2 linked regions of the Rhodoligotrophos appendicifer genome follow. The protein of the gene in region 2 interacts with the protein of the main gene of each other region in a pairwise test. Links are inferred from orthologs where the notes say so. Each region holds a gene or a part of one and is shown on either strand. Other genes may lie near its edges.

What was found.
Region 1: the proteins of sfsA (region 2) and FKM97_RS03470 interact in binary tests that used the Escherichia coli proteins (3 or more experiments, as listed by UniProt). The link is inferred for Rhodoligotrophos appendicifer from one-to-one orthologs.

Annotation. Positions count from the first base shown.
Region 1 is NZ_VHKL01000001.1:730,599-744,166, reverse strand. What follows is about bases 9,834-12,833. They hold FKM97_RS03470 (glutamate-5-semialdehyde dehydrogenase), read right to left. Parts: upstream 11,976-12,833; coding sequence 10,692-11,975; downstream 9,834-10,691. Other genes in these bases: proB (glutamate 5-kinase), read right to left, coding at 11,968-12,833; FKM97_RS03475 (nicotinate-nucleotide adenylyltransferase), read right to left, coding at 10,064-10,675. Also shown: FKM97_RS03530 (ferritin-like domain-containing protein), read left to right, coding at 1-552; FKM97_RS03525 (DUF1850 domain-containing protein), read right to left, coding at 565-969; FKM97_RS03520 (TRAP transporter permease), read right to left, coding at 966-3,020; FKM97_RS03515 (TAXI family TRAP transporter solute-binding subunit), read right to left, coding at 3,089-4,039; FKM97_RS03510 (hypothetical protein), read right to left, coding at 4,145-4,477; FKM97_RS03505 (RNA pyrophosphohydrolase), read right to left, coding at 4,570-5,091; FKM97_RS03500 (divergent polysaccharide deacetylase family protein), read right to left, coding at 5,107-6,111; FKM97_RS03495 (S41 family peptidase), read right to left, coding at 6,284-7,627; FKM97_RS03490 (murein hydrolase activator EnvC family protein), read right to left, coding at 7,624-8,895; 23S rRNA (pseudouridine(1915)-N(3))-methyltransferase RlmH, read right to left, coding at 8,950-9,432; rsfS (ribosome silencing factor), read right to left, coding at 9,460-9,804; more of proB, read right to left, coding at 12,834-13,098; GTPase ObgE, read right to left, coding at 13,095-13,568. UniProt on the Escherichia coli protein: Catalyzes the NADPH-dependent reduction of L-glutamate 5-phosphate into L-glutamate 5-semialdehyde and phosphate. The product spontaneously undergoes cyclization to form 1-pyrroline-5-carboxylate.
Region 2 is NZ_VHKL01000017.1:48,450-62,564, forward strand. Bases 7,548-10,286 are described here. They hold sfsA (DNA/RNA nuclease SfsA), read right to left. Parts: upstream 9,424-10,286; coding sequence 8,671-9,423; downstream 7,548-8,670. Other genes in these bases: radC (RadC family protein), read right to left, coding at 7,548-7,809; map (type I methionyl aminopeptidase), read right to left, coding at 7,840-8,667; FKM97_RS24925 (competence/damage-inducible protein A), read left to right, coding at 9,517-10,286. In the rest of the region: FKM97_RS24875 (xanthine dehydrogenase family protein molybdopterin-binding subunit), read left to right, coding at 1-1,325; FKM97_RS24880 (FAD binding domain-containing protein), read left to right, coding at 1,338-2,132; FKM97_RS24885 (AAA family ATPase), read left to right, coding at 2,325-3,245; FKM97_RS24890 (vWA domain-containing protein), read left to right, coding at 3,509-4,465; FKM97_RS24895 (XdhC family protein), read left to right, coding at 4,474-4,797; FKM97_RS24900 (XdhC family protein), read left to right, coding at 4,797-5,486; FKM97_RS24905 (NTP transferase domain-containing protein), read left to right, coding at 5,483-7,111; more of radC, read right to left, coding at 7,108-7,547; more of FKM97_RS24925, read left to right, coding at 10,287-10,302; FKM97_RS24935 (hypothetical protein), read left to right, coding at 11,032-11,625; FKM97_RS24940 (type I restriction-modification system subunit M), read right to left, coding at 11,907-13,550; FKM97_RS24945 (ATP-binding protein), read right to left, coding at 13,547-14,115. UniProt on the Escherichia coli protein: Binds to DNA non-specifically. Could be a regulatory factor involved in maltose metabolism.

The sequences.
Region 1 (13,568 bases), on a different replicon or contig from region 2:
CGGTTTCGCACGATCCAAAGCATCGATACGAGTGCCAATGAATCGCTGCGAGGCTCCAAAGCCGGTGAAATGATCGCCCGCTGCGTGGTCGAAAGCGGTACCTCGTCCTTCTACACGGCGATCAAGGATCAGACGGACGAGCCCTGCCTCAAGCAGATCGTGACCTTCATGGCAGCGGACGAGTTCGCCCATTACCGTTGCTTCTACGAGATCTACAAGAAATACGCCTCAGAGCTGCCAGGACGGATCGGGCGGTTGAAGGTTGCAGTGGGGCGGGTGAACGAAGCGGATGACGACGAGCTCGCGGGGGCCTTCTACTGCGCCAATTACTCCGCGGACAGCGAGACCCCCTATCATCGCAAGACCTTCGCCGACGCCTATCAGAAGCGGGCCATGGGCGTGTATCAGAGACAGCATATGGACAGGCTGATCTCCATGGTCGCCAAGGCTGGGGGACTGGACCCGCACGGCTTCCTCACAACGAGGATCCAGAGCCTCGCCTGGTGGTACATGTCCCGCCAGAAACAGAAGCTGGCTCAGTCGGCCGTGTGAGCCCGGGCCGCATCACTTCGCACGCCGCGTCGCGGAATCGCATACCCGGAGGGTCACGCCGCTGTCGCTCGGGATCGTCACCAGTTGCCCCAGGGGACGGCATGACCCCTCGACGCAAATCTCATAATCGCCCGTAAAGGCCGAGGCCGCGAGATTCACCTCAGTCAGACGCAATTCGGCGGGGCTGTATTGCCACCATCCTCCCGGAATCTTCACCGCGTCGGGCGGAGGCTCCATTCCCGCGCCCGAACCGCGCACTCTCGCCCTCTCGAGCGTGAACCCATGCGCTCCGGCCACATAGTCCTCCTCCCAGCGGATTTTTTCCACCGAGTGGGTCCAAGCAAGGGTGAAGCGATTGCTGGGAAGGTCGAGCGAAGTGAGAGCGGCCCCCGTCACGAGGCACAGCAGGAGGCTCAAGCGGGTTCGCTCTGGGTTGCCCCGCGCGACCGCCACCAATGCCAGACGATGAAGAGAAACCCTAAACCGAAGCCAAGCTCATCGGTGATGGGAAGCGCCAGGACGAGGAGGAAGGCAGCAGCGGTGGCCCAGATACGCTCGGGCCAGTTGAGCTTCGTGTGGAGGAAGCCGACCATGGCTGCGCCCCAAAGGCCGATGGAGACGATTGCCTTGAATGCCATATAGGCCGTGGCCAGCCAGTCTCCGGTCTGGGCCATAAGGGCTGGGTCATAGACCGCCATGAAGGGGACGACATAGCCCGGGATCGCGATCTTCGAGGCCTGCCAGCCGATAGCCATGCCCGATGCCCTGGCGATCGGCGCGGCGGCGAAGGCAGCCAAGGCCACAGGCGGCGTCAGGTCCGCCATGATGCCGAAATAGAAGACGAACATATGGGAGACCAGCAGCGGCACACCCAGTTCCAGGAGAGCGGGGGCGGCGATGGCGCTGGTGATGATGTAGTTCGGGATCGTCGGGAGCCCCGTCCCCAGGAGCAGGCAGGCGATCATCGTCAGCACGAGGCTCAGAAACAGGCTGCTGCGACCGAAGGCCAGAATCATTTCCGCGAACTGAACGGCGACTCCCGTCAGGGTGAAAATGCCGATCAACACGCCGACGATGGCGCAGGCGATGCCGACGCTGACGGCATGCCGTGCCCCTTCAGCCAGGCTGTCGACCGAAAGCCGCACGGTCTCGCGGCCCCCCTTGACGAACAGATTGCCCGCGATGAGCGCAATGATGATCAAGCCAATAGCGGTGATGCCGAATTCGAAGAACGACCCACAGAGCAGTCCCAGCACCACCCAGAATATGACGCGAAGGGCGGTGCCACTCAGGTTCAAGGCTATGGCGGCGCCGAGGATCAGAACGATTGTCAGCGCCAATCCCACCGTTCCCGAGAATAGGGGGGTATATCCGGAGAAGAGCAGATAGACGAGGATGGCCAGAGGCAGGATGAGATACCAACCTGCCTTGAGAGCGCCCCAAGCGCTCGGACACATCTCCTTCGGAAGACCGCGCAAATTCTTGTGGCCCGCCTCCAAGTGGACGGCCCAAAAGGCCGCCGCAAAATAGAGGAGAGCGGGAATGATCGCGGCCTTGACGATTTCCACATAGGGGACGCCCAGGGTCTCCGCCATGATGAAGGCCACGGCGCCCATGACCGGCGGCATGATCTGACCACCCATGCTGGAGGTGGCCTCGACGGCGCCGGAAAAAACGGAGGAGTAGCCGAAGCGCTTCATCAACGGGATGGTGAACTGGCCCGTCGTGACGACATTGGCAACACCGGAGCCGTTGATCGTGCCCATGAGGCCGGAGGAGAACACGGAGACTTTGGCCGGGCCGCCTTTGAGATGCCCGACCAACCCCATGGACACATCGGTGAACAGCTTGATCATCCCGGCCCGTTCCAGAAACGTCCCGAACAGGATGAAGAGGAAGATGTAGGTCGAAGACACATAGATCGGCGTGCCGTAGATACCCTCGGTCCCCATGAACATCTGCTCGATGATCTGATCGAGGCCATAGCCGCGGGTGGCGAGCGCGCCTGGGAGATATTCGCCGAAAAGGCCATAGAGAAGCGCCAGCCCACACAGGATCGGCAGCGCCCATCCCATCAGGCGTCGGGTCGCGTCGAAGACCAATATGATGACGATCACGCCGATGACGAGATCGGTCATTGACGGTATTCCAGACCGAAGCATGATCTCGGTCTCGTAGACCCAATGATAGAGTCCGAGAACAAAGCCCAGGATACCAAGCGACCAGAGCAGCGTGGCGTGGGCTTTGTTTTTCGTGAGTTCGGCGGAGATGCCGAAGATCATCAGGACGAGGAAGCCGACATGGACCGAGCGAACAACCAGGCTTGAGATGGGGCTGTAGGCGGCGGTCCATATCTGAAAGACGGAGAAGGCGATGCCGATGGCGTAGAGTGCCCAGGCCGACCCGCCGCGTCTGACATCGGTGCTCTCAGCGGGAAGCTCGACCTCAAGCTCGAGATTACGATCCATGGGCGTCGCTCACCAGCACTCTTCTTTACCTTCCTGAGACCGTGAAGGGCTCAGGTCAACCGTCAGCGCTATTCGATCCCCGCTTCCTTGTAATAGCGGGCTGCACCGGGATGCAGCGGGATCGGCAGGCCTTTGATGGCCTGTTTTGCATTGATCGCCTTCGCAGCCGAATGCGCCATGGACAGCTGGTCCAGATGGTCGAACATGGCCTTGGTGAGAAGATAGACAGTCTCTTCGGCGACCCCCTCGCGGGTCACCAGGATGTTCGTGATCGCTACCGCCGGCACGTCTGCGGACTGGCCATCATAGGTACTCGCCGGGATATTGGCGGCCTGGTATGCCGGATTGCCAATCTTCTCCACGACATCCGCCGGCACCGGAACGACGACGATCGGCACTGACGTGGCCAAGTCGCGGATCGAGGAGACGCCGAGCCCCGCAGATTGCAGGGTCACATCCAGCTGGCGGTTCTTCATCAGGTCCACGGATTCGCCGAAGGGCAGGTACTCGACCTTGCTGAAATCCTCGTAAGTGAGACCCGCGGCCTTCAGCACGGCACGAGCATTGAGCTCGGTGCCGGAGCGCGGCGCACCGACAGAGATCCGCTTGCCCTTGAGATCAGCCAGCGTCTTGATGCCGGAGGCTTCGGTCGCAATGATCTGAACATAATTGTTGTACAGACCGCCGATGGCGCGAAGCTTCTCGAGCTTATTCGGGAAGCCAGCTTCCTTTTCCCCGTTCCACGCGTCGGCAACGGCATCGCCGAGGCTGAAGGCCACTTCCGCACGGCCCGCTTCCAGAAGGTTCAGATTTTCAACCGATGCCTTGGTCGACTGGACGGAAATCTTCGCATCCGGCAGTGCGGCGCCGTAAAGCTTCGAGAGCGCCACGCCCAGCGGGTAGTAGACGCCGCTGGTTCCGCCGGTCACGATGTTGACGAATTCGGCAGCACTGGCCGGTGTCCCAATGGCCAGTCCGGCGGCAGCGATGGCGCCAATGACATGGCGGCGATTGAACAACTTCCTCATCGTTTCCCTCGAGTTTCTTGTGCGATGAGGCATCATAACCAGCTTGAGGCGAGATGCCACCCTCCTTCAGGCTAAGAGGGTGGCATCGACCGGCGCCTAGATCGACATCGATGTTCCGTCATCCAGGAATTCAATGCCGTAATTGGACGGGCGAGCATCTCCTTCGTCGATCGACCTCATCGATCGCGACGGAGCACTGCCTGCTCGGGGTGCCGAAGATCCGTGACCCATATTGAAAAGGTTCGACAAGCCCTGAGATAAATTCAATTCATCGATCTGGGCTATGACGACCTTGTCGATGTGAAAATTCATGGTCCCGATATTGATCGACACTTCGCTCTCCATTTCCGGTTCGTTCTTGTTCTCCGCGGAGATGGAAGACTCCGGCTTCTCAGGCTCAGAATTGCTTATTGCGGCGTTGTCAGACATTCTCGCTCCAATGGATGCTGTCCCCGACCCCTGCCGGGTGAATGCTGGTCAATTGTGCAGAGGGCGAGAGGGAAGTCCGCCGAAACTTAGGCTCAGATCGATCTGACGAGGGGAGCGAACGTCGCCACGACCTGCTCATAGACGTGGCGTTTGAAGGGGACCACCAGACTCGTGACCTCCGAGATATCCACCCAGCGCCACTCGTCGAATTCGATTTCTCCGCCATCGGCCGGGATCAGATTGAAGTCGCTGTCGCGCCCTTCATAGCGCATCAGGAACCATTTCTGCCGCTGGCCGCGGTAGCGACCGTGCAGTGCCTTGCCGATTGCCGACCGCGGCAGATCGTAATGAAGCCAACCCTGGGTGTCGGCGATGATGGAGGCCTCGCGCGTTCCCACCTCCTCAAACAGCTCGCGGAACGCCGCTTCGCGCGGATTCTCGCCCTCATCGATGCCTCCCTGAGGCATCTGCCAGAGATCGAACCCCAGATCACATTCCCACTTGGGCACGCGTTTGCCCAGCCAGACCCTGTTCTCGGCGTTCATCAGCATGATTCCAACGCAGGGCCGATACGGCATGGCAGCGATCTGCGCGTCGTCCAACTTCTCACTCATAGGGAAAGCTTTCGATCATTGAGGCTCAAGAACAAGGGCTGCGCTTGCAGGCACAATCATAACCCGCTTCGTCACCATCGCTCGCTTCGTCCAAAGTTCAACCCGTTCCAGGGTCGCCGGAAAGGCCGAGCCGACCGCCAAGGCAAAGCCTTTACGCTCGGCGATGTTCAAGAGTTCCTCCAGGGCCGCATCGATGGCTGCAGGATCCGAGTCTTCGTCGATGACGATGTCCGCGCCCAGATACTTCATGTCCACATCATCAGCAACCGCTGCCGCCTTGCTTTGACCGGACGGCATGTCCTCGACGAATAAAAGCCCTCGCCGCTTCAGTTCATGCGCCAGGGGCTCCAGTGCCGCCTCACTTCCGAGGAACTTGCCGCCCAGTTGATTGATGACACCGAAATATCCCGCAGCGCGCGCGAGATGCCAGTGAAGATCATCCTGGATCTCGGCAGGCGACATGCTCGCCAGCAAGGTGCGGGCTCCCGGGCCGGCGTTTGGATGAGCGAGCGCCTCCATGGGAAGCTGAAGGAGGACCTCGTGCCCCGAAAGGCGGGCGCGATCGACCCAGCTTTGCAAATTCCGGCCGTTCGAATCGATCGCGAGGGTGACCTCCTCAGGCAGCCGTTCGATCGCTGCGGCAGACATTTCATCATTTCCGCCGACGCCGCCGATGATCAACGCCACTTTCGGCAATGGCGACGCCATGGCCTCGGCAGAGATCGGTCGGGAATATGCGCTCAGCGGGGTTTCGTCGCCTGAAATTCGAGGCAAGGCCCCGTATCGTCCAGGCTCCAAGAGGAGGGAAAGCGGCGCTTTTCTGAGGCTCGAGGGCCCCGTGGAAGAGCGGACCGAGCCCGTCGCCATAGGGTCGCTCTTTTGGATCTTGGCCACTACTCTCGGCTGGCCACCACTGAGGTCATGGGCGAGGACCAGCCAGGCGAAGACCATCAGCAATAAAGCTGCCAGGGCTGCTACGGCAATCTGCAGTGCCGACACTGAACCACGGTGAGCGGTCATCCTGAGCCGCTTCGGTTGGAGTGGCCTGCGAAGATCGTTGTCGAGCATCGCCTGCTCTGGTCGCCGGTTGTTCGTGTAGGGGTGATTATAAAACCGAGGACTACAGATTTCCTTAAAGGAAAAGCGGGGCGTGAGGGCGCCCCGCTTGATGACATTTCGGACCCTTTCAGGATCAGTTGGCCTTCACCTGCGGTGTGTTCGGTTTGGCGGTCTTGGTCGCCTCGCTCACGGCACCGCCGCGCAGGAAGTTCAACGCATATTGCAGCTGCGTGTCCTTGGCCTTGTCCTTCGGGACATAAGCCGGGGAGCCCGTCGCCTCCTCGGTTCCATTCTCGTTGGTGAGGTGGCCCCGAAGACTGGCCTCGCCACGAGTGGTGCTCGGGACCTTGTCCGCTTCCTCGGCCGGGATCGCTTGATCGACCTTGATATCGGGGTCGATACCCTGAGCCTGGATGGAACGGCCCGAGGGCGTAAAGTAGCGAGCGGTCGTGAGCCTCAATGCACCGTAGCTGCCCATGGGAATGATGGTCTGAACCGAACCCTTGCCGAAGGATTTGGTGCCGATGATGGTCGCCCGTTTGTGGTCCTGGAGGGCGCCGGCCACGATTTCAGAGGCTGAGGCAGAACCGCCATTCACAAGAATGACCACCGGCTTGCCATCGAACAAGTCGCCAGGCTGGGCGTTGTAGCGCTGGGTCTCATCCGCATTTCGGCCGCGCGTCGATACGATCTCGCCGCGGTCAAGCAAGCTGTCGGAGACGGAGATCGCTCCATCGAGCAAACCGCCGGGATTGTTGCGAAGATCAAGAATGTAGCCCTTGGCCTTGCTGCCGAGCTTGGCCTTGATGTCCCGGACTGCGTTTTCGAGGCCTTCCTGGGTCTGCTCGTTAAAGGAGGTCACCCGGATGTATCCGACGTCGTCCTCAATCTCGGAGCGCACGGCGCGGATGCGGATGACATCGCGCTTAAGCTGGAGCTCCAGGGGCTTGTCGGCGCCCTGACGCTGGATCTGCAGCTTGATCGTCGTGTTTACCGGGCCCCGCATCATGTCCACGGCCTCGTTCAGGGTCAGCCCTTGAACATCCGTTCCATCGATGCCGATGATGAGATCGTTGGGCTTCACGCCGGCACGAGAGGCTGGCGTATCCTCGATGGGATAAACCACCTTCACCAAGCCATTCTCCATGGTGACCTCAATTCCGAGGCCGCCAAACTCGCCACGGGTCTGCACCTGCATCTCGCGGAAGCGCTCTGCATTCATGTAGCTCGAATGCGGATCGAGAGAGGCGAGCATGCCGTTGATCGCCGAATCGATCAGTTCTTCCTCGTTCGGCGCTTCGACATAGTCCGAACGGACGCGGTCGAACACGTCCCCGAATAGGTTCAGCTGACGATAGGTATCCGTCTTCGACGCGGTCGCGGCGTCCAACGCAGATGCCCCATTCCAGGCAACGGTGGCGACGATCGCGCCGATCGCAGCGTAGCCCACAGCGCTCAAGGTCTTGCTTCGCATTATTTCCGTGCCTCTCTACCCGTTCCGGCCCACCAAGGTGCAGGATCGATCGTATCGCCGTTCTTCCGAAATTCTACATACAATACTGGCCGAGGATCGCCCATACGATCGCCGATCAATGTTGCGCGCGCAGGTTCCTTGCCCATCACGCCAATCGGCTCGCCAGCACGAACAAACTGACCGGTCTGCACTGTCATGCCTTCAAGGCCGGCGAGAAGAACATGATATCCTTCGCCGACGTCCAGGATCAAGAGTTCGCCGTAACTTCTAAACGATCCAGCATACTCAACGCGCCCATCCGTCGGCGAGGTGACCTGAGCCTCCGCACGAGTCGCAATCGAGACGCCCTGCGTGTGGCCACCGAATCCATTGCCATCACCATAGCCGCGAACCAAGGTCCCCTGTGCTGGGAAGCTCAGTTTTCCTTTTGCACGAGTGAAGGGTATTTGCGGCTTCATTTGGGCGGCGAGCCGTTCCTCTTCCGCCTGCCGGGCCTGTTCTGCCGCGGCGAGTCGCCGCTGTTCAATCTGGGAGAGCAGTTCTTTCAGGGATGCAGCTTTGGCGGCGAGGCCCTCAACACGCTTCCTTTCGTCCTGCAGAGCATTATTGGTGGCACTGACCAAAGATCGCTTCTGCTCCAGAATGGCGGCGATCTGGGTCTTCTCCGATTCGAGCCCGCTCACATTCGTCTCAAGCACCTGGCCCTCGCGGAGCATGCGCCGCCGAAGCTCGGCGAGACTGGTGATATCTGCCGTCAGGGCGTCGGCCTGTGCCTTGAGCTCGGGGATCACGTTGCCAATCAGAATCGCTCCGCGGACGGCCTCCAGCGCATCGTCGGGCCGGACGGCAAGCGCCGGCGGCGGATTCCGCTCGAGGCGCTGCAGACCGGCCAATAGTTCCGAGAGGAAATTGCGGCGTTCAGCCAGTCTCTCCTGCAGCTTTCGCGCTTGATCGTCGAATGTCACGAGACGCTGCTCGGCTGCCGTGATGGCGCCTTCACGCGATTGAATCTTGCCGGCCAAGGCCACGAGCCGCTCCGACAGCTCTGCCGATTCCTTCATGAGGGCGGCGACCTTCTCCGTCAGTTCCGACTGACGCGCCTTGCCGCTCTCGATCTCAGAGGTGATCGCCTCCAGCTCGTTTTGTTTCTGCTCGAGGTCCGCGCCGGTTTCCTGTGCAAAGGCAGGCTGCGCGAGAAGGCTCAGGCCCACGACCACGAACGCGACAAATAGCCGCGCCGGCCCGGCACGAAACTGTGACGGCACGCCCATTGGGACACCCAAGCGCATCATGCTTCCGGCGCGACCTCACTCCAGACTGAACCGTTACGCTCTGTGATAGGGATGATTCAGCAAAATGGTAACCGAACGGTAAATCTGTTCAGCCAGCATCACCCGGGTCAAACCGTGAGGCCATGTCATTCGGCCAAAAGCGACCCTCAGCGACGCCTTGGAAAGGACCTCTTCGCCATGGCCGTCGGGGCCGCCAATGGCAAATCCCAGGTCATTCACACCGCCGTCGAGCCAAGCCCGAACGCGTCCTGACAGCTCGACACTGCTCACCTGCTCTCCGCCCTCATCGAGCGCAATGAGCGTTGCCCGAGAGGGCAGCGCCGACAGGATCCGCTGAGCTTCGTCCGCCTTCCGCAGAGTCACCGTCTGCGCCGAGGATTCAGGCAGTTCGCGCAGATCGATGCTCGATATCCCGAGGCTGCGACCCTGGGCTAGCGCACGTTTTCGATATTCGTCAAACAGCTCCTGCTCGGCTCGACCTCTGAGCCGCCCAACAGCCACGATCGAAACGCGCATCGCGTCTCGCCTTCCTCGAAGCTCAGTTCAGCCGGCAAGCCGCTCCATGGGAGCATTCGCCGACCAGAGCTTCTCAAGATTGTAAAATCCGCGCACCTCGGGCCGGAAGACGTGGACGATGATGTCGCCCGTATCGATCAGCACCCAATCGCAATGCGGGATTCCCTGCACACGCACATTCTGACACCCCTGTTCCTTCAAGGACTCCAGGAGTTGATCGGCAATCGCGCCCACGTGCCGCTGCGAGCGACCGGACGCGATGACCATATGATCTGCAAGGGGGGTCTTTCCGGTGAGATCGATCGAGACGACCTCTTCTGCCTTCGCGTCATCGAGACACTCGAGAACCGAGGCAATGATCGGTGAAGCCACGCCATGAGGCAAGGCTCCATTCTCTGGACCACGATGCGAGGCACCGTGCCCGTCTACATGGGCTGTCAGGGTTATGATCCTTTCACTTTCGCCAGCACGCCTACGGGAGACTTCATACTCCGCGCTCAACGTTACAATCTTCTACGCACGACACGACAACAGAATGAACGCTCTGACCCGCTTAGATTACCGCGGCTAATATGATGTGCAATAGCGCCACTGCAACACAATGACTAAAGAATGATGAAACAGCCTGCACCTATTTTGCGGCGGTTGTTCGTCGAATCGCCGTGGAACTGTCCATCCGACGTCTCATGGAGAGGAAACTCCAAGCCGGCGCTCTCCGGTCCGGCAGGGTCGCACACAGGTTCGACGAGACGCGATAACGGCCGAGCCTTTGGGCTGCCGGGGAGGTCAGCGCGGCAATTGTGTAGCCGGGGCGATCAAAAACTGCCAGCGGCAGGGTGAACGGGATTTCCAGCCAATAATGCCAGTGATGGAGCGTCGCAAAACTGTCGGCGCCCATAACCCAGACGAACCGCGCCCGGTTGAGAAGTGGTGACAGCGCGCGCAGGGTGGCTGCCGTATTGCCGGTTCCCAAGCGCTTCTCGATCTCGAGCACGCGCAGACGCGGATGCAACGCCAGGGCCTTGGCGCGGGCCACTCGCTTTTCAAAATCATCGGTGTCGGCAGGGTCCTTCAGCGGATTTTGCGGCGAGACCATCCACCATAGCTGATGCAGATCGAGCTCCTTCAGGGCGGCGAGGCTCACAGCAAGATGGCCCGCATGAGCAGGATTGAACGACCCTCCGAACAGGCCGATGCGCATGGACGGATAGACGAGGGGAAATGGCAGGGGCAGCGCGCTCATGGGCGGAAGCGGCCGGTCACGGACGGATCTGACCGGTGCCCCGCACCACATATTTGAAGGTGGTCAGCTGTTCCAGCCCAACCGGTCCCCGCGCATGAAGGCGCCCCGTAGCGATGCCGATCTCCGCGCCCATGCCGAATTCTCCCCCGTCGGCGAACTGGGTGGAGGCATTATGCAGAACGATGGCGCTGTCAACCTCACGCAGGAAGCGCTCTGCCGTCTCGGCATCATCGGTGATGATTGATTCCGTATGCTGGGATCCGTAATGGCCGATATGGGAGATCGCCCCGCCGACCCCATCCACCACCTTCAGCGAAACGATCGCGTCGAGGTATTCGGTCGACCAGTCGGCTTCGCCCGCTCTTAGCACTCGCGGGTCGGCCGCCATGGCCAAAGGGCAGCCACGGACTTCGCAGCCGGCCTCGATCAATGCGCCGATCAGCGGCTTGAGTTGAGTGTCCGCACCTGCCTTGTCCACCAGTACGGTTTCCGCCGCTCCGCAAATCCCGGTGCGGCGCATCTTGGCATTGACCACGATGTCACGCGCCATGCGGGCATCTGCAGCCTTGTCGACATAGACATGGCAGAGCCCTTCCAAATGACTGAAAACGGGCACCCGGGCATCGAGCTGGACCCTTGCGACAAGGCTCTTCCCACCACGGGGAACGATGAGGTCGATGGCGCCATCAAGGCCCGCCAGCATCATGCCGACGGCGGCCCTGTCGGATGTCGGGACCAGTTGAATGGCTCCCTCCGGCAGGCCGGCCCTGGCCAAGCCGGATCGCAAGCAATCGGCAATGGCGGAGCTGCTTGCGAAACTATCCTTACCACCGCGCAGGATCACGGCGTTGCCTGCCTTCATGCACAAGGCTCCGGCATCTGCCGTCACGTTAGGCCGGCTCTCGTAGATCACGCCGATCACGCCGATGGGTGTGCGGATCCTCGAAATCGCCAGGCCGTTCGGTCTCGTCCATTCGGCGATGGCCTGGCCGACGGGATCAGGCAGGGCAGCGATGTCATCCAGCCCTGTCGCCATGGCTTCTATGCGATCGGGTGTCAGGATCAGGCGATCGATGAACGACGCGGCGAGATCGCTCTCCTTCGCGCGCCGGACATCGCCCTCGTTTTCCGCAATAATCTTTGATGAGCCGCTGCGAATGGCTTCCGCCATGAAGCGGAGGGCATCGTTCTTCTGCGGGGTGGTGGCGGTCGCCAAAGTCCGGGCGGCGGAGCGTGCCGTCTGGCCGATCTCCCGCATCGTCCTCTCGAGACCGAAGACCTGATCGGTCGTCTCAGCCAGGCTCATGATGAAAACTCCCGATCACCACCAGATCGTCCCGATGAATCATTTCATCCCGCCCGCGCCAGCCAAGCCGTTCCTCGAAATCGCTGCTGCGGAGGCCGGCGATCCGTTCCGCATCGCTTTTGTCATACGCGACAAGTCCACGCGCGATCTCGCCGCCCGTCAGCGTCATGACGCTCACCGTGTCGCCACGGGAAAACACTCCCTCGATCCGTCGGACGCCCGATGGCAGGAGGCTGCGGCCGGCGAGGAGCGCCTTGACTGCGCCATCATCGACGACAAGGCGGCCAACAGGCTCCAAGGCGCCCGCAATCCAGCGCTTGCGAGAGGCGATGGGCGTGGCTTTGGGCCGGAACCAGGTGCAGTTGCCCCCTTCCGATATCCGTTTCAAGGGATGTAGTTCGCGACCGGAGGCAATCACCATGTGAGCGCCTGCCCCGATGGCGATGCGCGCGGCCTCGATCTTTGTGATCATGCCGCCGGAGCCAACACCGCTCACAGGCTTGCCTGCCATGGCGGCGATTTCCGGCGTGATGTCGAGAACTTCCGGGATCAGCTTCGCCTCCGGCGAGCCTGGTGGCGCTGTATAGAGACCGTCGATGTCCGACAGCAATACAAGGCAATCCGCCGAAATCATGCTGCTCACGCGCGCCGCCAGGCGGTCATTGTCGCCGTAACGGATCTCCGAGGTGGCCACCGTATCGTTCTCGTTGATCACCGGCACCGCGCCTTCGCGGAGCAGGGTCGTCAGGGTCGAGCGCGCGTTGAGATAGCGGCGCCGTTCCTCCGTATCATAGAGCGTCAGGAGGATCTGCGCCGCGACGAGATTGTCGGCGCCCAATATCTGCTGATAGGCGTGGGCCAAGGCGATCTGGCCGACGGCGGCTGCCGCCTGGCTTTCGTCGAGTTTCAGCGGTCCCGGTGCCCAACCCAGTGTCCGTCGCCCAAGGGCAATGGCGCCGGATGACACGATGACGATTTCGGTCCCGCCCGTCCGGAGGTGGGACAGGTCAGCCACCAGGCTTGCAAGCCAGTCGCGGTTGATCTGACCGTCGCCATTGACCAGCAGCGCCGAGCCGATCTTCACGACCAGCCGGCGTGCGAGCTCGAGCCGTTTCATGGATGCCAGCCTTTGGGCTCGGTGACCGGGCCCGCCTGAGGCTCCGCGAGGGTCTTCTTGTTCGCGCTGATGACCCGAAACAATTCACGCATCGCCGCCTGGACACCGATACTGGCCGCACCCGACAGCAGCAGCACCGGCTTGCCGAGTCCTGCGCTCATTTCGGCCCGCTTGGATTCGATTTCCTCAGCGGTCAAGGCATCAACTTTGTTCAACGCGATGATCTCGGGCTTCTCGGTCAGCCCGTGGCCGTAAAGCTCAAGCTCCGAGCGAACGGTTCGATAGGCCTGTTCCGGGTCCTCATGCGTGGCATCGATCAGATGCAGGAGCACGGCACAGCGTTCCACATGGCTCAGGAAGCGGTGCCCCAGACCAACGCCTTCATGAGCGCCTTCGATCAACCCCGGAATATCGGCGAGAACGAATTCATGGGTGTCGATCCTCACCACACCCAAAATCGGTGACAGCGT
Region 2 (14,115 bases):
ACCTACCGGCGATTTATGCAGAAGTGGACGCCGTTTACACCAATACGGCGCCGGTGGATGCCTATCGCGGTGCAGGTAGGCCTGAAGCCACTTACGTCATCGAACGCATCGTTGAGACGGCGGCGCGCGAGTTGAACATCGATCCGGCGGAACTCAGACGGCGGAACTTTATCACCACCTTTCCCCATCAGACTCCTGTCATCATGATGTATGATGCTGGCGATTATCACGCATCTCTCGAGAAGGCATGCGAGATCATCGACTATAAAGGCTTTGCAAGACGCCGGGCGGAAAGTGAAAGCTGCGGCAAGCTTCGGGGCATCGGGTTCTCAACCTACATCGAGGCTTGCGGTATCGCGCCTTCGGCAGCAGTCGGATCGTTGGGTGCGGGGGTCGGGCTTTGGGAATCGGCGGAAGTGCGCGTGAATCCCACCGGAAGTGTTGAGGTTCTGACTGGCTCCCACGCCCATGGCCAGGGGCATGAGACGACTTTCGCGCAGTTGGTATCCGACCGTTTAGGAATTCCAATCGACCAGGTCTCGATCGTTCATGGTGACACGGACAAGGTGCAGTTCGGGATGGGAACTTATGGCTCCCGCTCCGGTGCAGTCGGCATGTCGGCAATCTTCAAAGCGCTGGAGAAGGTAGAAGCCAAGGCGCGGAAGGTGGCGGCTCATGTCATGGAGGCGTCCGAAGGGGATATCGAGTTCAAGGACGGATCGTTCACTGTCAAGGGAACGGACAAGAAGATGGCATTCGGGGAGGTCGCCCTGGCCGCCTATGTCGCTCATAAATTTCCCACCAGCGAGATCGAACCGGGCCTTAAGGAAGGCGCGTTTTACGACCCTTCAAACTTCACCTTCCCAGCAGGATGCCATATTTGCGAACTTGAGATCGATCCTGAGAGTGGGATCACCAAAATCGTGAACTGGGTCGCTGTCGATGATTTCGGCGAGCTGATAAATCCAATGATAGTGGAGGGTCAGGTTCATGGCGGAATCGCGCAGGGCGTAGGTCAGGCCCTGACTGAAGGGTGTCGCTATGATCTTGAAACAGGCCAGCTCCTGACTGGATCATACATGGACTACTGCATGCCCAGAGCCGATGATTTGCCAAACTTCGTGCTTGATTACACCATCACGCGGGCACCATCTAACCCGCTTGGGATAAAGGGTTGTGGCGAAGCTGGAGCGATTGCGTCTCCCGCCGCGGTGATCAATGCCATAACCGATGCCTTGCAAATTCGCGATATTCCAATGCCGGCCACCCCTGAGACGGTGTGGCGGGCGGCGCGCGACCGTGCGCAGCGTCTGGCCGCCGAATAGGAGAGGGGACACATGTACGAATTTGATTATCATCGTCCATCGACTGCGGAGGAGGCAGTGCGGTTGATGGCGGCGGCTTCCGACGGCAAGTATGTCTCTGGCGGCATGACTCTGATCCCGACACTGAAGCAGCGTTTGGCCCAGCCGTCGGACCTGATTGACCTCGGAGGTTTGAAAAACAGCGGCATTGAGGTGACATCAGGCTCCGTCATTATTAAGGCAGGAACCATTCATGAATCCGTGGCCACATCGACTGACGTTAAGCAAGCAATACCGGCACTCGCCGAACTTGCTAGCTTGATTGGCGATCCCCATGTTCGCCATCGCGGGACAATCGGCGGCTCTGTCGCAAATAATGACCCCGCGGCCGATTACCCGGCCGCTTGTTTGGCATTGGGAGGCACGATCCACACGAACTCGCGCCAGATCGCAGCCGCGGAGTTCTTCACAGGCATGTTCGAGACGGCTCTCGATGAAGGCGAGATCATTACAGCAGTCTCGTTTCCCATTCCCGAAAAGGCAGGGTACGTAAAATTCCGCAATCCCGCTTCACGCTACGCCATGGTTGGCGTCTTTGTCGCTAAGACGCCGGGAGCGGTTCGCGTGGCGGTGACCGGTGCGGGAGCCTCTGTATTTCGGGTTGTCGAGATGGAAAATGCCTTGAGCAGCAACTTTTCACCCATGGCCTTACAAGCCGTATCCGTATCCGCCGACGGATTGAATTCTGATATTCATGCGAGTGCCGAATACCGGGCGCATTTGGTGGGTGTTATGGCGCGGCGAGCTGTCGAACGCGCAACCGGTTAACGCGCGCTCCCCATGGGTTGCATACACTGCTTGGTATATTCCCTCCAAGCAGTGTGCTTCAACTTGAGATCGGCGAAGTCCCATTTTCGTGTTGGAGGCAGTCTCCACATCCTGGGAAAACGGCTATCCGGGATAGAAGGCAGGGATTTTCAAAACTATCGTCGGCTGCGAAGAGATTGACGAAGAGCCCTGATGATTCCAACTCCCTCATCCGTTGACGAGACCCTCACCTTACTTCAGCAAAACGGTTACATCGCTGATCGTGCTCTGGCGACGGTCCTCTTTCTGTCTCTCAAGATGGGGCGCCCTTTGTTTCTTGAGGGCGAAGCAGGCGTCGGCAAGACGGAGATTGCCAAGGTCCTGGCTGCGAGCCTGAACCGCAGGTTGATCCGTTTGCAATGCTATGAGGGGCTCGATATCGCCTCGGCGGTCTATGAATGGAACTATCCTGCGCAGATGATCGAGATCCGCTTGGCTGAGGCCTCGGGCACCCTCGATCGCGAGCGTTTGGGCGCCGACATCTTTGCTGAACGTTTCCTTATCCGCCGGCCCCTTTTGCAGGCGCTGGAGCTGGCTGCCGGAGCACCTCCAGTGCTGCTCGTCGACGAACTCGACCGCACCGATGAGGCCTTTGAAGCCTTTCTTCTCGAAATCCTGTCGGACTATCAGATCAGCATTCCGGAGCTTGGTACGATCAGAGCGGAACACCCTCCGATCGTCATCATCACCTCAAACCGAACGCGTGAGGTTCACGATGCGCTCAAGCGGCGCTGCCTCTACCATTGGGTCGGCTATCCCAGCGCCGAGCGCGAGTTGGAGATTGTACGGGCTCGCGCGTCAGGAGCGTCGGCAGCCTTGTCTGCCGAAGTTGTAGCCTTCGTTCAGGCCCTCAGGTCCGAGGACCTCTTCAAGCGGCCGGGAATTGCTGAGACGATCGATTGGATCTCCGCTCTCGACGCGCTCGATCGGATTTCTTTGGATCCCACCACGATCAATGAGACCCTGGGCGTTCTGCTGAAATATCAGGACGACATCGCCCGCATGGAGGGCTCAGAAGCGCACCGCCTACTGGCGGAAGTGCAGGCGGAAATTGCTGCAAGGGCTCGTCTGTGATCGATCCCGATCCACTTGGTTCATCCGGTCGACTGGCGGAGAACATCGTACATTTCGGTCGCCTTCTGCGACGGGCGGGTCTGCCTGTCGGGACAGGACGAGTGCTGGATGCATTGGAGGCTGTCGAAGCGGGATGCCTTCGAAATCGCGAGGACTTCTATTGGGCCCTGAACGCGGTCTTGATCAGCCGGCGCGATCAGCACGAGGTCTTCGATCAAGCATTCCAAGCCTTTTGGCGAGCACCCAAGATGCAGGAGCAACTTATGGCTTTGCTGCTGCAGCAAATCGCCCGGAAGGCATCCCCGGAAAAAAGGCAGGCTGCGGCCCGACGGCTTGCGGATGCTATGTTTGATGAAGACCACACGTATGCCGCCAGGCAGGATGGCCGCGAGTTGGAACTGGATGCAAGTTTCTCGGCCTCCATTCAGGAAACTCTCCGTCGTAAGGATTTCGAACAAATGTCAGCCGCGGAGCAAGATCAGGCCCGGGCTGCGATTGCAGTGATGCGACTGAATCGGGTATCCCGACCAACCCGCCGTTTTTCCAAAAGTCACGGGGGAGCCAAGCTGGATCCTCGCAAGACGATGCGCAACACCATGCGTTCGGGCGGTCAGGTTGTGCAACTGGCCTGGCGGGATCGTGTCACACGACTGCCTCCTCTGGTGGTCCTCTGCGATATCTCCGGCTCGATGTCGGGATACAGCCGCATAGTATTGCATTTCCTGCATGCCCTCATGTCTGACCGCAACAGGGTTCATGTCTTCCTTTTCGGCACAAGGCTCACCAATATTACCAAAGAGTTGCAACGACGTGATGTGGATGAAGCCCTGGATCGAGTTTCCGGGGCAGTTGCTGACTGGTCTGGTGGTACGCGGATCGGTGCTGCGCTGCACGAGTTCAATTTTCATTGGGCTCGACGCGTGTTGGGGCAGAGCGCCCATATATTGATCATCACTGACGGACTCGAGCGTGAGGACGCGAGTTTGATGGAAACGGAGATGTCGCGTCTGAGACGACAGGCAAAACGCATCATCTGGCTCAATCCGCTGCTGCGCTTCGACCGCTTCGAAGCCCGAGCCAGCGGAATTCGGGCTATGTTGCCTTACGTCGATGAGTTCCGACCGGCGCACAACCTGCTAAGTCTGGAGCAGTTGGCCGAGGCGCTTTTCACCGGGACGGGAGCAGAGCATGATCCGCGGCGCTGGCTTAGAGGCACATGAGGACAACAATGCCGGGATCTCAAATCTTGAACGATGCCGTCCGTTGGGCAGGCGAGGGGCGGAGAATTGCTATGGCCACCGTCATTGAGACATGGGGTTCAGCCCCACAACCTGTCGGCAGCCAATTGATTGTCGATGCCGAGGGAAACTTTCTTGGCTCGGTCTCTGGAGGTTGCGTCGAGGGTGCGGTCATTACCGAGGCGCTAGAGGTCATCGAAGATGGATCCTTCAAAATCCTCGAATTCGGCGTGACCGATGACACCGCTTGGAAAGTTGGGTTGGCATGCGGGGGACGAATCCGGATCTCGATTGAAGCTCTCAAGGACACCTGATGGAAAGGTCCACGCTGACGGGCATACTTGACGCTGTCTCCCAAAGGCGAGCCGTCGCTCTGATCACCTATCTGTCTTCCGGGTGCCAGGAGCTGATCGGCCGTAGTGAGATTGAAACCCATCCATTGGGTGGCGAGCTCGATTATGCCTTCCGTTACGACAAGTCGAGCGTGGTTGCGGGTGCTAAGACCGAGATTTTTATCAATGTCTACAATCCACCCCTAAGGCTCATCATCATCGGTGCTGTGCATATTTCGCAAAGCGTGATTCCGATGGCCCAGGCCCTGGGTTACGACGTCACGGTCATCGATCCTCGGGGTGCTTTCGCGACCGAGATGCGCTTTCCCGATGTCGATCTACGGCCTGAATGGCCTGACGAGGTGCTGCCGCAGATTGGTTTTGATCCTCGTACTGCTTTGATTGCGCTGACGCACGATCCGAAGATTGACGATCCAGCACTGATCGCCGGCCTAAGAAGTGATTGTTTTTACGTTGGGGCTTTGGGTTCAAAAAGAACCCACGCAGGGCGTCTCGATCGTTTGAGGTCAGCCGACTTCTCCGATCATCAGTTGGATCTCATTCACGCCCCGATTGGCCTTGACATTGGAGCCCGCGGTGCACCGGAAATCGCAGTCTCGATCATGGCGGAGATTACGAAGGCGCTTCGTTTGGGACGCCAACAGACATGATATTTGGCGAGATCTCCATTGATCAGGCCGAGGGTGCAGTTCTCGCGCATTCCGTACGGCATGCGGAGGGGGTTTTTAAGAAGGGACGGGTGCTGACGTCACTTGATATCGCCGTGCTGAAAACGAGCGGTGTGATGCAGGTATTTGCGGCGCTCTTACAAGAGAATGATGTTCCAGAGGACGAGGCGGCGGCAATTTTGTCGTGTGCTCTGCCTGGAAGTGCTGTTGCAGTTGCAAGACCCTTTACCGGCCGGGCAAATCTATATGCTGAGACATCGGGACTCGTTTTGATTGACGAGGGCCGGCTCCGTCGCATCAACCGATTACATGAGAGTCTGACGGTTGCCACGCTCAAAGGATACGAGCTGGTCGAAAATCGTCAAATGATTGCAACAGTTAAGATTATTCCCTTTGCAACCCCGCGCCACATCCTCGACCGAGCAATTGCCATTGCGAAGGAAGGCGGCCCGGTCGTTCGGATCGCACCTTTAATGGAGCACCCGGTCGGACTTGTGGTCACGATACTGCCAGCGGGAAAGAAGTCCCTGGTGGCTAAGAGCGTGAAGTCAATTGAGGATCGCCTGTCCGCTCTAGGGTCCACGCTTAAGGCAACCCGTCTAGTAGAGCATGGCATCATACCAACAGCTACTGCCATAAAGGAGCTTCGCGACGAAGGCTGTGGACCCATCCTGATCTTCGGTGCTTCCGCCATCGTCGACCGCGGCGATATCGTCCCTGGTGCAGTGGTGGCGGCGGGGGGCACTGTCCTTCATCTCGGCATGCCGGTGGACCCGGGCAATCTCTTGATGCTCGGCCAGATTGACGGCACACCAGTTATCGGTGTTCCGACTTGTGCAAGGTCGCCTAAGCTGAATGGTTTTGACTGGGTTTTGCAACGACTCCTGGCGGAGGTGCCGGTAGGCGCCGAGGAAATCATGGACATGGGATCCGGTGGACTGCTTGCGGAGATTTCCTCCCGGCCTACCCCACGCGAGGGCGAAAGCCGCAAGGTCGCAAAGGCTCCTGTCGTGGCCAGTATTGTTCTTGCCGCTGGGCGGTCAACCCGGATGGAAGGTGCCAACAAGCTTCTTGAGCCGGTCGACGGTAAGGTGATGGTCCGGCGAGTGGTGGAAGCGGCCCTTGCGAGCAGGGCCGCACCAGTTCTAGTCATTCTCGGGCATCAATCGGAGAGGGTTCGAGCCGCATTGGCGGAACTTGATGTAATGTTCGTTGAGAACTCGGCCTTTTCTGAGGGGCTTTCATCTTCACTCAAGTCAGGCATCGCGGCTTTGCCGACCGGTGTTGATGCCGCGCTGGTCTGCTTGGGTGACATGCCCTTCGTTACAGCCTCTCATCTTGACCGACTGATAGCAGGCTTCAGCCCCTCGGACGGTCGATCGATTTGTGTCAGCGTTTCGCAAGGCAAGCGGGGGAACCCGGTTCTATGGGGCGCAGATTATTTTTCGGACATTCAGGAGCTTCGCGGAGATATTGGGGCTAAGCACCTCATGAGCCGCTATGCGAGCGAAGTTTGCGAAATTGAGATGGATGATGCGGTTCTAATCGATCTGGATACGCCGGAGGCCCTTGCCGCTTCCGCAAGCCGAGCTGTTGGAAAAACCTAGGCCAGAAGTCCGAGCGCCTTGAAACTGGCATGCCCCTCACGCCCCACAATGATGTGATCATGGACGACGAGGCCCAGCTTCTGACCCGCCTCGACGATGAATCTTGTCATCTCGATATCCGCCCGTGACGGCGTCGGATCCCCCGAGGGATGGTTGTGGACCAGGATCAATCCACTCGCTCCCAGCTGGAGCGCACGCTTGACCACCTCCCGAGGATAAACCGGTGTGTGATCAACGGTACCGCGCTGTTGGACTTCATCCGAAATCAGGCGGTTTTTTTTATCAAGAAACAGGATGCGGAACTGCTCGTCCACCTCGAACGCCATCGCGGCCCGGCAATGCTTGAGAACCGCAGACCAGGCAGACAATATTGGTCGTTGAACAGCTGCGCCAATGGAGAAGCGTAGGGCCACTGCTTGCAGCACCTTAAGGTCGGTGGCAATACTCTCCCCAACCCCCTTGACTTCCATTAAGCGCTCCGGCTGGGCCCCCAGCACCTCGGCGAAAGTCCCGAATTTTTCGATTAACGCCTTTGCCACAGGTTTGGTGTCGCGTCTCGGCATGAATCGGAAGAGCACGAGCTCCAACAGTTCATAATCGGCGAGACTATCTGCGCCCTTGTCTCTGAACCGATCCCGCAAACGTTCGCGATGACCCACATAGTGTGGTGCCTGCGCGTCCTCCAGCCCCCCGGCCATGCTGTGCGCTCCGAATGAGTTTCCGGAAATCTATCCGACTTTATAGGGAGGACAATGCAGGCCTTTAGGGGAAAGTGTAAAGATCTCACAGCCTGTCTCGGTGACGCCCACGGAATGCTCGAACTGGGCTGAGAGCGATCGATCTCTGGTTACAGCGGTCCACCCGTCGGCCAGAATCTTCACGTGTGGTCTTCCGAGATTGATCATGGGTTCAATCGTGAAGAACATTCCAGGTCTGAGAATGATTCCCTCTCCCGGGCGCCCATAGTGCAGAATATTAGGCATGTCGTGAAACACGCGGCCGAGTCCATGGCCGCAAAAATCCCGTACGACGCTGCAGCGCTCGGCTTCCGCAAAACTCTGGATGGCGTGACCGATATCCCCGGTACGGGCGCCGGGCTTTACCGCAGCAATGCCGCGCATCAGGGAATCATAGGTGACTTCTATCAACCGCTCCGCTTTGCGCGAGACCTCACCTACGCCATACATGCGGCTTGTGTCCCCGTGCCAGCCGTCGACCACCAAAGTCACATCGATATTGACGATATCCCCCTCCTTGAGAGGCCGGTCCCCCGGGATGCCGTGGCATACCACGTGATTAACCGACGTACAGATAGACTTGGTGAAGCCGCGATACTGCAGCGATGCCGAGATAGCGTTATGGTCGCGGGCGAACTCGAGGGCCATTTGATCGAGAACAGCTGTGGGGGTGCCGGGGGTCACATATTCTGTCAACATATCGAGCGTCTCGGCAGCTATGCGTCCAGCTCTGTGCATGCCGCTAAAGGCTTCCGATCCATGTATTTTGATTTGGCCGGTATTCAGGGCCGGGGCTGTTGCGGCATCGACATAACTGATCATCTAACTTTCCCTAAGCACCCGCTCTGTCTTCAAAATGTGATTTCCGGTTCGCAATGGCAACGGGCGGTCAATCACTATCTCGTCCAGATTGATTCTACATGAATAAACTAGGCACTCAACGCCTGCCATACATGCCGAGGTGAATGCTCTGGAATAAGCAGGATCGAGGTCGGAAGCGATGGCCATCGTCTGGCAGTCGTCCCGCTGGATCAGGTAAAAGAGAACTGCCCGTGCGCCTTCTTGAGTAGCGGCAGCAAGCTCGTTGAGGTGCTTTGCTCCGCGCGCCGTTACGCTGTCCGGAAATTCCGCAAGACCGGGAACTCGCGATAAATGAACGTTTTTGATTTCGACGTAGCAAGGAGGTCGGTGGCTGCTGGTCAGCAACAGGTCGATCCGGCTGTTGAGGCCATATCGGACTTCGCGCAAAAGGCCGTCATATCCCGAGAGTTCAGGGATCTGTTGCGCGCGGATGGCTTCCTCCACAATGCGGTTGGGGTTAGTGGTACTTACTCCCACCATCACCGGCCTTTCCCCAGCAAGCTCAAGCAGCTGCCAAGAATAGGGCAGCTTTCGTTTGGCGTCTTCGGATCGGGAGACCCAAACCGTCGCACCTACAGGCATCAGACCCAGCATCGAGCCTGGATTGGCACAATGAGCAGTGATGAGTTCGCCCGTTTGAAGCTGGATATCGGCCAGGAAGCGCTTGTAGCGGCGGACGAGCCTGCCACGATGCAAAGGGGCGGGGAGTTTCATGACGAGGGACCGTAAAGTTGGCTAAGCAAACCTTCAAGCGCTTGATCCATCATGCGCAATCTGTTCCATGGGGGTGAAAGTGGGAGCGCAAGCATGAAGATGCCTTTGATAACAGCGGCCGTATTGGTCATTGGCGACGAGATTCTATCCGGCCGAACCAAGGACAAGAATCTTGGATACATAGCGGAATATCTTACCCGCATCGGCATCGATGTCGGTGAGGCGCGAGTGGTAGCAGACGTCGAGGAAGATATTGTCGCGGCGGTGAATGCTCTCCGAAATCGCTACACTTACGTGTTCACCACCGGCGGGATCGGTCCCACTCACGACGATATCACGGCGGATGCCATTGCGCGCGCGTTCGACGTTGAGATCTCCATCAACCAGGCCGCGGTAGATATGCTTCTGGAGCGAATGCGGCGTGAAGATCTGAACGAGGCTCGATTGCGTATGGCTCGCATTCCGCACGGCGCCACTCTGATTGCCAATCCTGTAAGCAAGGCTCCGGGCTTCCGGATCGGCAATGTTTTCGTCATGGCTGGGGTCCCCTCGGTTATGCAGGCCATGCTCGACCAAGTTGCTCCAACTTTGGAGACTGGGACGCCGCTGCTTTCGGCTACCGTTGAGGTGCGTGAGAAGGAGGGCGATGTGGCGGCGCCCCTGCGCCAGATACAGGAAGAACACGGAGAAGTTCAGATTGGCTCCTACCCTTTCTACGAGGGGGAGGTGTATGGCACACGGATCGTAGTCCGCGGACGCGATCAGCTGCAAGTCGATGGCGCCACTGAGGCGGTGTATCTCATGTCTGCAGAGTTGGCCGCAAGGCGCAGCAGCCTCACCCTTGCCGAGGACAGCGAAGCAGCCCATAAGACCCGATGAGCGGACGTGGCGAAACCGGTAGACGCACCGGACTTAAAATCCGTTCCCCGCAAGGGGGTGGGGGTTCGAGTCCCCCCGTCCGCACCAAGTCTAAATACGATAACTTTTTCAGTCAGTTAGGGGATCGTCGGACGAAAAAGTGTTACTGAGGAACGGGAGGGATTGTGAGCATCTGTTCTAGGGTTGATCTGATGCAAATTGATCACATTCGCGTGATGAGGAAATGAAGCTCGATGGACAGAGTCCTAGTGCACTGCTGACCGACAGTGTGTCTTTGGATATAGGGGTATGCCGCTGCGTCATACCGACCTAGTCGCGATACAAATTTAATCGAGCGGCTGCCGCTCGCGTCTCTTACCTCAGAGCCCTTCCCCCTGCATGGAAACAGTGAGTAGGCAAGCATTGGAAAATTTCATGGTTTCCGAAGCGTCATAACGCGTCTTGCCCAAGTCGAAACGACCATAACAGACCTCGTATGCGCGTTCGGACAAGAGCTGATCCACCTTATTGAGAGGACTGCGAGGGTGGAGACAAACTCCGCGCAAAACTAGCAAAAACGGACCAGCGTCAACGCAAAATCAGGGACTGTAAACGCTTTCGCCGCGACGCCAACTCCACTTCTTTTGTAAACCGATGAACATGCTCAGAAGTTAAGGTGTCTTATATAAATATATATTTGCAAAATAATTAATATTAGGAGAAAATATTGCTCTTTTAATTGGGTGCCCGATGGCTCGAAAATATGTTCGCCTTTCCTTAATCCAATGGGCGCAGGTGCGCGCCAGATGGGAAGCTGGAGAAAACACTCTCGAAGAGCTCTCGGCCGAATTCTCGGTCAGTCGGAGGGCCGTTCAGGCGCATTTATCGAAGCACGGCGTCGTTAAGGGCGCTGCAGCAGCAGAGATCGCGGCATCCGTCAGAGAGGAAGTTTTCTCGGAGTGCCTGGACAATCACGATCTAACATTGAGCCGAGCGAGATCCACTCGGGAAGCTGCCTACGCGCACGCACTTACAATTGAAAATTTAATAATGACGCAGCTCAAGCTCGCTTCAGATCCATCTCAAGTTGCGAGGGCGAGCGCTGGTGTTCGGATGCTTGTTTCCGCTGCGGCTGGCTTGGAAAGGCTGCACGAACTCAAGTACCGGGCGTTGGGGTTGGAAAAAGCCGATCATCTCCAAGACCAGCTTCCGGAAATCATTATACGAGATCTGTCACAAGAAGAAATCACCGAGTTGCAAGCAGCCGAGGAGGGGGATGACGATCTTGAATCAGGTCTCGTTGAACCTTTATGTTCGGAGGATGACGTCATCGTCGAACTGTAAGATTGCGCATACAATGCACCCATCGCCGGGGTTAAGCGCAATTGGGGTCGACACTTACCAAAGAGGAGAAGTCTTAGAAATTGTGCATCAGGTTGACCCCCCGGCGCTCTCTGTCGGCAACCAAAATTTGAAGGCGCATTTCAGCTATCTCATTTTTTGTTGCCGCTTTGCGCCACATTTCCGCCGTTCCAGCTAGCGTTGATGTTGACCGAAAGCGGACGTTGAAGTTGGACGCTTCTAAAGCTGCAGCCCGACGCCAGCGGTCGGGCTGAAGGCCCAAATCATCCTTCTGAGAGCGGCAAAGGTGGAAGACCAAGCTCCTGCAAGAATGTGTTGTGCTGCGCTGTCGCTTCGCGAACCTGCTTCTCGATGTCGACCAAGTATTTATGGGCAGCGACCAGATCGATTTCGAGTTCCTCCTCGGCCGTGCTGATGTAACGTGAGATGTTGAGGTTGTAGCCCTCTGCAGCGATACGTTCCATACTCACGCGCGTGGAATAACGGTCCTCTTCCGTGCGGAACTGGTAGGTCGAGACGATCTTACCTATATGATCCGGCGTCCCATTCTTGCCATCTCCCAATTTGTTTTGGCGCTTGTCCTTTAGGAAAAGCTCTGCCGCGTTGATGAGGAGTACGTCGTCCGGCTTCTTGCACTTCTTCAGAACAAGGATGCAGACCGGGATGCCGGTCGAGTAGAACAGGTTCGCAGGCAGGCCGATCACCGTGTCGATGTGACCATCCTTCAGCAACTTGGTTCGGATACGCTCCTCTGCCCCTCCTCGGAACAGCACGCCGTGAGGGAGGATGATGGCCATCACACCTTCATCCTTCAGATAGTGAAAGCCGTGCAGCAGAAAGGCAAAGTCCGCGGCCGATTTGGGCGCCAGCCCGTAGTTCTTGAACCGCACATCGTCGCCCATCGCCTCAGTCGGTTCCCAGCGGAGGCTGAAGGGCGGGTTGGCCACGATGGCATCGAAGGAGGGCTTCTTGGCGGGGTTCAACTCGCGCAGAATGTCCCAGTCATTGTTCAGCGTGTCGCCGTGGTAGATTTCGAACTCCGTGTCCTTCACGCCGTGCAACAGCATGTTCATGCGGGCGAGGTTGTAAGTGGTGATGTTCTTTTCTTGCCCGTAGATTCTGCCGATGCCGTGTGGACCCATGCGCTTGCGCACGTTCAGCAGCAACGAGCCTGAACCGCATGCGAAGTCGAGCACACTGGCGAGCCGCTCCTTCTTCCCGGTTGCGGGCTCCTGGCTGTCGAGCGTCACAATCGCGGATAGGATGTCTGACACCTGCTGCGGGGTATAGAACTCGCCCGCCTTCTTGCCCGAACCGGCGGCGAATTGGCCGATCAGATATTCGTAGGCGTCGCCCAGCGCATCCACATCCGAGGAGAAGTCGGCAAGCCCTTTGGCGATCTCGGTGATGATGGCGCAGAGTTTGGCGTTGCGATCAGCGTACGTCCGGCCGATCTTCTCAGAGCTGAGATTGATTTCCGAGAACAGCCCACCAAACGTGCTCTGGAACGACTCGTTTTCGATGTATTTGAAGCCCGCCTGCAGGGTGTTCAACAGTTCGTCGTTCTGGATGCGCGCCATGTGGGCGATGCTGGTCCAGAGGTGTTCCGGCTTGATAACGTAGTGCGCCTTAAGACGCATCTGCTTTTCAAAGGCCACCACATCATCGGGGTTCTCCGCGTACCAGACAGATAAGGGCGAGCGCCCGCCATTGCCGATCGCGTTGGGATCTGGGTAGTCGCGCCCGAGCTCCTTCTTCGCGGCCATCTCATAGTTGTCAGAGAGGTAGCGCAGGAACAGGAAAGACAGCATGTAATCGCGGAAATCGTCGGCGTTCATCGCGCCGCGCAGCTGGTCGGCGATGTTCCAGAGCGTTTTGCCCAGTTGTTTTTGGTTATGATCGTTCATTGTGCAGGTGCTTCCTCGGGGGCGGGCGCAGGCGCCAGGGCTGCGGACTGGGTGGCGACAACGCCTGGCAAGGCGAACTCAAACCGCGTGATGAACTCGCGCAGGATGCGGCGGAAAAGTTCCTTGTTGTCCTCGCCCATTTCAGTGGGTTCATGGATGGCATAGGCGCCGTGGCTCAGCAGGTGGAGAGCACGGCTGAACAGCGCCCGATCTTCTTCGTTGTCGAGCGCCTTCAGGCAGAAGGCCATGCTTGGGTGACCGAAGAAAGAGGCTGTTTTCTCCATGACGCTGCGCAAAGCGTTGAAGTGGAAGGTGTAAAGCTTCCCCTTCTCGGGATCGGCGGCACGCTGCAACTCGGCTAAAGTGGCGACGTGGTGAAAGAAGGGCGTATCCTCCGTTGCCTGAAGCGTATAGGCGCCGTCGCCGTTAGGGCGATGCAAGAAATAGCGCTTGTGGGTGACCTTAGGCTCGCCGTCGGTCCGCCTGCCCACTTCGTTGCACATGACGTTGAAGAACAGCGCGTGGTGGGACGAGAAGATCACCCTGATCGGCGCGGGTGCACCGT